2 regions of the Solibacillus sp. FSL R7-0682 genome follow, and region 2 is predicted to be linked to the other one. Evidence: riboswitches for the same ligand, from Rfam matches in the RefSeq annotation. Region 2 holds a riboswitch; the other holds the start of a gene.

Region 1 (4,441 bases), 980 kb from region 2:
TTGCCTTTAGTTCTGTTATTGGAAACTATTACTACGGTGAATCAAATATCGAGTTCATCAAAAATTCTAAAGTTATTTTGAATGTATTCCGTATTTTAGTTGTTGGCTTTGTCTTCTTTGGTGCTGTAGCAAAAGTACAGCTTGTATGGGATTTAGCGGATGTATTCATGGGTATTATGGCATTCATTAACTTAATTGCGATTTTACTGCTTTGGAAAGTAGCAAAGAAAGTACTCGACAATTACTTAATGCAGCGTAAAGCAGGGAAAAATCCAGTTTTTTATGCGGATGAAATTGAAGGATTAGAAAATACCGAGTGCTGGGAGCGCGACCGCGAAAGCAAGCATGAATAATAATTGTGCAGATTTAGCGTTGGGCTCACCACCACATATTTGCTTTCAGCACTATGCAAATGGATTTTGAAGAGTTTTCAGGTATCGTAGAAATGGATGAGACTTATTTTCTATACTCAGAAAAAGGAAAGGATAATATAGATGGGCCTTCCCTTCATTGGGATTACTTTGGCTTCCAACTGGTTCTTCATTAGGATTAAAAGCTACCTCTGAACAACCAATTAATAAAAATATACTTGGAACGCAAGGAAACAAAGTGTTTCTTCAAAATATGTTTCCCTCCTCTATATCGAATATTAAATACTTATTTTCCTATTACTATATATTCCATTTCTCCAATAGAATAAAGTAATGAAGTGAATTTCAATCATCTCTGTTGCCTTACGAAGAGAATATCCCTCAATCAATCATACACTGGACAAAATCCAACCATTTGTGTAGAAGATGAGTACGATATAAAGGTGTATTAGTTACATTAGTAAAAGATTTACCGCAATCTTTACAACGGTAACGTTGACGTTCCATGGTTTTCATACCGCCCTTTACTGAATATTTTCAAAACGAACCGCATTATTTGAATGACAATGAGTACAAGTGTATCCACCTTTATACTTCTTTTTAGAAACCTCTTTAAAGACAGGTTCACTTGCAGAATATGAGTTAAGGGATTTAACGAAAAACTCTTTTAAATGATATTGGTCGGCTGTGTTTGTTTTTCAACCTCTTTAATGATCATTCGTATCACTCACAATCATTTTTTTCTACATTAAAAACGTTCGTTTTATTCAAATATCACAGAGTTATTTTACAGAGCCTTTTATAAAAAACTGTTATTAAAAATAAATGAGATTTTTCATTTTGATCAATCTTTGTTCAAAACGACAGCTTTTTATATACAGTAAAGTCAATGGTTTAGAGTAATGAATAATCAAACTTGTTTCTAAAGTAACTCCGACCTCAATAGAGCTCTTAGTGTGAGGTGAATGAGATTGAATATTAATGTAAATATAACTATAAAGATTTTTAATGAATGTATTTATATAAACTGCTAAATTAAGTTGATTAAGGAGAGGGAGTTCAAATGAAATACGAATAAATAAGAAAAAATATTGTAAGAAAAAAATCTTAGTATCTGAGTTAAATGAATTAAATCCATTAAAATATGTTGATTTGTGTTGTGGTAATAATTTTAATAGGTATTTCAATCTATTTTTAAATACATAGAATATTTTAAATTATTTTTGTGTTAGAATTCTTTTAATTGAATAAATCTTGCAGGATAAAGACGCCATTATGGCTTAATAGGGAATTCGGTGAAAATCCGTGACTGTTTCCGCAACTGTAAGTGCTGATGAAATGAGAAAAACCACTGTTGAAAGAAATGATATTCTAGTAAATGGGAAGGACTCAAAGTAAATTGATGCACAAGTCAGGAGACCTATCTTTGTCTGATCGTATTAAATCACTTCGGAAATAAAGGGGCTATACGGCAAATAGAGCTCGAACATTTTAACTTTGTCGTGGCTATTTACCGCTATCCAATTCCAAGGGTAGCGTTTTTTTGTTGTCCAAATACGACGCTTGATTATATTCAAAAAATTAATTAGGGGGAAAGTGAAAACATGCAAGCATCTTTCAAAAAGTTATTATTAGCTTTTATTCTGTTTATGCTCGTAAATACCAGTATTCCACAACGATCTAATGCAGCTGCTTATGATCCAACGGTAAGTTATGAGAATCTGGATGTGCGTTTTTGGGAAGATCAGCAGCCGGACATTGGTTTTTATATAAACGCTTCGTCACGTTACATTCTAGAAACGGTAATTGCACCTTCGATGGGTAGTACATTTGGAGAATGGTCGGTTATGGATCTATTACGAGGAATGTACACGGGCTACGATTATATTAACTATATACCGGCAAACTATTTCACGGACTATATAGGAAGAATTGAAGGCTATGTTGATATGAAAAATGGTAATCTGGACCGCAATAAATCTACAGAATGGTCTCGATTAACATTGGCACTTACTGCACTAGGTTATCCAATTACCGATGTCGCAGGTTATGATTTTGTAGCTCGTTTATCAGAATCACATAAGTTTTCATATCGTCAAGGTATTAATGGACCGATTTGGGAGATTATTGCATTGGATACAGGTGGTTATGAATTATATCCTGATCCATCCAATGATGATGTCAATACGGTAGGGAAAATGATTGACTATATTTTAAATAAGGAAATCTCGAACGGGGGCTGGGCTTTAAGCGGTGGCATTCCTGATCCAGATATAACGGCTATGGCTTTACAAGCATTTGCACCATATTATCTCAATAGTAGTCGTTACGACCAAACTGGTGCGAATGCAACTTATCAAGAGTTTGCACAAGCGGTGGAGCGAGCAATTGTTGTATTATCGCAAATCCAGCTAACTAACGGAGGTTATAATAGCTGGGGAAGTATTAACTCGGAAAGTACTGCACAAGTAATTGTAGCGCTGACAGCTATGAATATGGATCCTTTAGCTACAAGTATATCGTTACCAAATATTAATCAAACTGTTGATTTTATCACAGAAGGTAAATATGAGGATGGCGTTTGGACAAATAATATGATTGATGCTTTGTTAACATTTTGGGCAAATGGTAGTGGTTCTTCGCCAGAAGTGGGGGGCTTTAAGCATGTAACCGCAGGCTATGATGGTGGGGGTGGCTCTGGTACAAGCGTTAACGCGATGGCCACAGACCAAGCATTATATGGACTTATTGCGTATGATCGCTTCAAGAAAAGCGAAAAAAGCTTATATGATATGAGTGATATGCAAAATGGCGAATACCAATATATGACTGCAAGTAACAATACAATTTACTTTGATGGCAATCAAGTTGGTGAATCTTCATCAAAAACGGTATCACCTTATGCTGTAGTTGACATTCCATCCTCATCAGCAAAAGATTTTGTTGCATGGAATACAAAGCAAGACGGCACAGGAACTACATATATGCCTAATGAACGTTTAGTTATGCCAGATGAAGACATTACACTCTATGCTCAAACGAGTAGCACGATGGGGGAATATGAGTGATGGCAATATTCAAAAGGTTATCAAGCTCATTGATGAATTTCTTACCGCTAGAAGTCTTACAAAGGAGCATCTGGAGCTAAGCTTCCATACGAATATGCTTTATATGGAATTTCTAACACATTCTCAATGGTACAGAAAGCACTAGGTAAAGAGGCGGTGAACCAAGGGGCTAACTTAGCTTCAATTCTTGATGGATATACAGCAAAAGAAGGTCACCACTTAAATATCAACATACTTAACAGCGATACTTTACTAGACGCTATGGGGCAATCAGAAGAATATCCATAATCAACGATTCGTGTATCTGGTTATACTGTTAACTTCATAAAATTAACGTGTGAACAACAAATCGATGTAATCAAGCATATTTTCCACAGAAACCTGTAATTTATGCTCTTTATCTATACAAAGACCAAATTGAAATGACAACTCTTAATAGTTGTAGTTCATTTTGGTCTTTTATTTTACTAGAATTCACTTTTGCATAGGTGTAAGGATAGATACTAGGAGGAGAATTGTGAAATGAAAGGAAATATCATTTCATTGAAACATACGGTACAGTTAATGGACTAAAAATGGGAAATGATTTTTCTATCGTTAAAATGGACCTAGGAAAAATATTAATGTCGTCTTTAATAAAATAAATCTATTAAATTACATGTATCTGTACTTTTATGGTAATTATATTAATTTGGGATTTTAATAGGTATTTCAATCTATTTTTAAATATATCGAATATTTTAAATTATTTTTGTGTTAGAATTTCTTTTAATTGAATAAATCTTGCAGGATAAAGACGCCATTACGGCTTAATAGGGAATTCGGTGAAAGACCGAGACTGTTTCCGCAACTGTAAGTGCTGATGAAATGAGAAAAACCACTGTTGAAAGAAATGATATTCTAGTAAATGGGAAGGACTCAAAGTAAAATGATGCACAAGTCAGGAGACCTATCTTTATCTGATCGTATTAAATCACTTCGGAAATAAAGGGACTATACGGC
Region 2 (4,441 bases):
AATAATTTTTAAAAATGAATCTTGCTCTTCCTTTGTTAATTCAGGAAATTGCTTTACATCCGTACTCATATTTATTTCAAAGGGAGTCCAAAAATTGGCGAGCATTTTTTTGTACTTCGGATAGGCCCAGCTGAAACGAACATCATCCCAGTTTAAAATATTGGAGCTTTGCCCATTAATAATCCCCGTTGAACGGTTTGGTGCTGTTTTTTCCATTAGGTTTCTTTTCGTAACTTGCATCCCATTTCCCCCTTAACTTGAGCATGATTCACATTCAAGTAGTTCGCTTGAAGTTGAACGAACATAATATGTCGTTTTAATTCCATTAGCCCATGCATCTATATGAAGCTGTAATAAATCTTTTGCTTTAATTGTATTTTGAACATATAAATTAAGCGATATCCCTTGATCAATATGCTTACTACGTGCAGCATTTTGCTTTAAAGTCCATCGTTGATCAATGAAGTAAGCTGATTTATAGTACCATGTTGTTTTTGAATTTAAGTCTGGCACTGTTACTGGAATTTTGTAATCCTTCTTTTCTTCAGAATAAGATTTTTGGAAAATCGGGTCAATTGTAGCGGTAGAACCAGCTAAAATAGATGTTGAGGAATTCGGTGCCACAGCCATTAAATAACCATTTCGCAAGCCTCCTGCTGAGACAAGCTGTGCTAATTCATGCCATCTTCCTTCCGTTAATCCACGCTCCTCAAAATAGGCACCTGTTTGCCAATCAGACCCTTTAAATAACGGGTATGAGCCTTTTTCCTGAGCAAGAGCATTCGAAGCCCGTATCGTTAAATAAGCAATTTCTTCATATAGCTTATCTGCAAATTGAACGGCCTCTTCTGTTTCCCAGGCAATTTCATGTAGCGCTAATAAATGATGCCATCCAAATGTACCTAGACCAATTCCGCGATAACGTTTGTTTGTTAAATCTGCTTGCAGAACTGGAATGGTATTTAGCTCTATGACATTATCAAGCATGCGGACTTGAATCGGTATTAAACGCTCAAGCACACCCGCTGGTACTGCACGCCCTAAGTTGATAGAACTTAAGTTACATACAACAAAATCCCCTGCTTTACGACGCGTCACGATTGTATCATCATCTAGTTGCTGTGACTCGAATTGTGTAGCACTCATATTTTGAGCAATTTCTGTACACAGATTACTCGAATAGATCATACCAGCATGCTTGTTTGGATTTTTACGATTGACTTCATCTCGGTAAAACATAAATGGTACGCCTGTTTCCAATTGACTACGCATAATGCGCTTCATAATTTCAATTGCTGGAATAACTTCCCGTGATAAAGCTTCATTCGCTACACATTGTTCGTATCTTTCGCGGAATGATCCTTGTCCACGCTTCTCATCATAAAAATCCTCTAAAGAAAAGCCCATTACTTTACGTACTTCATATGGATCAAATAAATGCCAATCATTACGTGCTTCTACCGCCTCCATAAAAATATCAGGTAAGCATACGCCTGTAAAAATATCATGTGCACGAAGACGTTCATCTCCATTGTTTAAGCGTAAATCTAAAAACGTTAAAATATCACGGTGCCATACATCTAAGTAGACAGCAATTGCCCCTTGACGTTGTCCTAATTGATCAACAGATACTGCTGTGTTATTTAATTGCTTAATCCATGGTAGCACCCCACTTGAAGCACCTTTATAGCCACGGATTTCAGAGCCTCGACTGCGCACTTTCCCCATATAAACACCAATACCACCGCCGTATTTTGAAAGCGTTGCAACATCAGTATTTGTATCATATATACTTTGAAGACTATCATCGACCGTATCAATGAAACAGCTCGATAATTGGCCATGCGTTTTACCTGCGTTTGATAAAGTCGGTGTCGCAACAGTCATATATAAATTGGATAATGCCCAATACGCTTCTTCTACTTTTTGAAGGCGGCTGTCCGTTTCATTCATCATTAACGTCATGGCAATAATTAACCAACGCTGTTGCGGGAGCTCTGCAATCGATTTGTCAAAATCACGAACAACATAACGGTCTACTAACGTACGTAAGCCGATATACGTAAATAGATCATCTCTTGAAGGTTCAATAATTGTTCCTAATAATTGACGCTCTGCTGCCGAGTATTTTTCCACTAGTTGTGGATTTAATAATCCTTTATCTACAAGATGTAAAATCCAGTCATTAAAGTTTGCATAAGGCTTTTCCACATTAAATTTTTCCATATACTGAATAGAAATTTTCTCATTTAACAGTTTTGCAGCAACATATGTCCAATACGGCTCTTGTTCATCGATATAGCTTATCGTTTCTAAAATACTTGCATCTATCCATTCAATAACAGATGCCCCTTCATTTTTCCTCATCCATTTTTGTGAGAAGCGAATAAATTGTTCTAAATCCTCCTCACCGAATTGATTCACTAAGTTTTGCAAGTAATTTTCTTGTACAGCTATCATGACAACACTCCTCTTCAAAAATCAAATCCACCTCGGCATTATTTTTGTACGTTTGGCGTTATACTTTCATAAAGTACGAGTACTCCATTCCAAATCGTATAAATCGCCTGAGGTTTTACTACTTTCAGTGTCAGTTGAAATCATTCATCAACCCTTACAATGTAGATTTCTACTTGAAAGAAATAAAAAAACGAACCCCATTCATTCGGAGTTCGTAGTATGTACGTATTAGAAATGGAAAGAGAGTTATTGCCTAGGAAATAGAGCTCTCGCTTCCATTTCCTATCCCCCGAAGAAATGCATTGCATATTTACATGGCAGGTCTCCTGGCTTCGCTTCATCCTTCTGATTCCCCTTCCCGTTTTTAGACAGTGGGCTATGAATCATCGTCAGCGTTACAGTTGCGGGGACAGCATCAGCATTGAACTGATTTCCCTTTTAATCTACATATTGTAGAACCAAATAAATAACGACACTATATATTGTGTTTTTTATTAACTGTTGTCATTGTATCATAGCTAATTTTTTAAGGCAACTACTGTTTATTCTTTTATAATTTCTGTGATTGGAGCCGAGATTTGCTGTGAAAACTGCTCTACATGTTGCTCTAACACGGCTACAAGTACTGCACAGGATGGTCCAGCAGACGTATGCAAATCCAACTCACAAAAGTAATTTCCACCAATAAAACGCGTTATTTCTGCCCCAATTCCTTTTGATCCAGTTGGCCATATTGCTTGTATCCACCCCTCTGTTAGCCCTTGATATAACTCATTTAATTGTGCAATTTGTTGCGGATTTTCAATAACTTCATTGCCGACTAGAGGCTGTCCAATGACAAAGTAGTGACAATTATTAATTGTACGTGAAATAATTTTTTCACCAATCATTGTCAGTGAAACAGCAGATTGAAGTGCATTAAAATTCGTTTCACTTGAACCGATGATTGGCGGACATGGAATTCCAATTTCCCCGAATACGCGTCGGATACCTTGCTCGTATTCCATCCAAACATGATCACCAGAAAAATTCGCCATTAATAGTTGGATTGGCATCGCTCCAGCACACCATTGCTCTAAAATAGCAGTTCTTGTAGTAAAATAAGCCGTTATCTCATTTGGCACTTGTACTGCATCAAGCTCCTTATTACCAATACACCCTGAGTTATCAATCGTTACGATTAACCCATTTACCTCTACCCCATTTCTCATGATTGAACGCCTGATCTTATCATCACAGTTTTAAGAACGGGCATCACGATTATCGCAACTACTACATTTATAATTGTTGCAACAGTTAATGACGCAATTGATCCAATGTAAAATTCAGGTGAAATGAGAAAATAAAATGGAAGTGGTGCAATGATGCCATTTGCTACTATCATAAATGACCATTTTAATAGATGTTGACCTTTTCGATGTAATACTGTAAATAAAGTAATGATAATAAACATTTCTAGTGCAATAATTCCGTGGAATACACCAAGTGGGAAGCCAGAAGTCAACCCTGTAGCAATATGTCCAATTGCCCCTGCTGCTCCTGCAAAAATAGGTGGTAAAAATGCAGCACCAATCATAGCAGGTGCTGAATCAAGTGCAGCCGTAGTAATAAAGCCTGGTACTTTCACAAAGCTACCTATAACACAAATTGCTGCGACAAAAGCTGTTAACGTCATATATCGTAATTTATTTTTATCCATGTTCCTACTGCTCTCCTTTTAAATATTGAGGGATACCGTACCATACGCGAATTACCGTATTCGCGTTTTGGCATAATTGTTGATAAACTCTTCCACACGTATCTCGTAGTTGTCTCGCCTCTTTTTCAAGAGGTACTACACCACGACTCATATCTGTACAAATACAAATTATTTCCGTCTGTTTTGATATGGTTAAAATATGGCCAGCAATTTGTGAAGCCACCTCTTCTTCTTTCAAATGGAGATAGGGCTTTACAATTTCCTCGAAGCGTGAAATAACAT

Evidence for each region. A riboswitch is a leader RNA that binds a small molecule or an ion and turns the genes downstream of it on or off. The one in region 2 is predicted to bind cobalamin.
Region 1: it holds a riboswitch for cobalamin, as region 2 does, so the genes downstream of both, MKZ17_RS09350 (InlB B-repeat-containing protein) here and MKZ17_RS14280 (ribonucleoside-diphosphate reductase subunit alpha) in region 2, are expected to answer to the same signal.

The regions. Positions count from the first base shown of each region.
Region 1 is NZ_JBBOUI010000001.1:1,826,409-1,830,849, forward strand. It holds gene MKZ17_RS09340 (alanine/glycine:cation symporter family protein) at 1-353, shown strand, start outside; partial or broken gene MKZ17_RS09345 (transposase) at 662-1,069, opposite strand; cobalamin riboswitch at 1,620-1,813, shown strand; gene MKZ17_RS09350 (InlB B-repeat-containing protein) at 1,976-3,439, shown strand; partial or broken gene MKZ17_RS09355 (glycine radical domain-containing protein) at 3,506-3,826, shown strand; cobalamin riboswitch at 4,217-4,410, shown strand.
Region 2 is NZ_JBBOUI010000001.1:2,807,814-2,812,254, forward strand. It holds gene MKZ17_RS14275 (ribonucleotide-diphosphate reductase subunit beta) at 1-240, opposite strand, end outside; gene MKZ17_RS14280 (ribonucleoside-diphosphate reductase subunit alpha) at 253-2,460, opposite strand; cobalamin riboswitch at 2,760-2,938, opposite strand; gene MKZ17_RS14285 (hypothetical protein) at 3,003-3,671, opposite strand; gene MKZ17_RS14290 (ECF transporter S component) at 3,668-4,159, opposite strand; gene MKZ17_RS14295 (bifunctional adenosylcobinamide kinase/adenosylcobinamide-phosphate guanylyltransferase) at 4,164-4,441, opposite strand, start outside.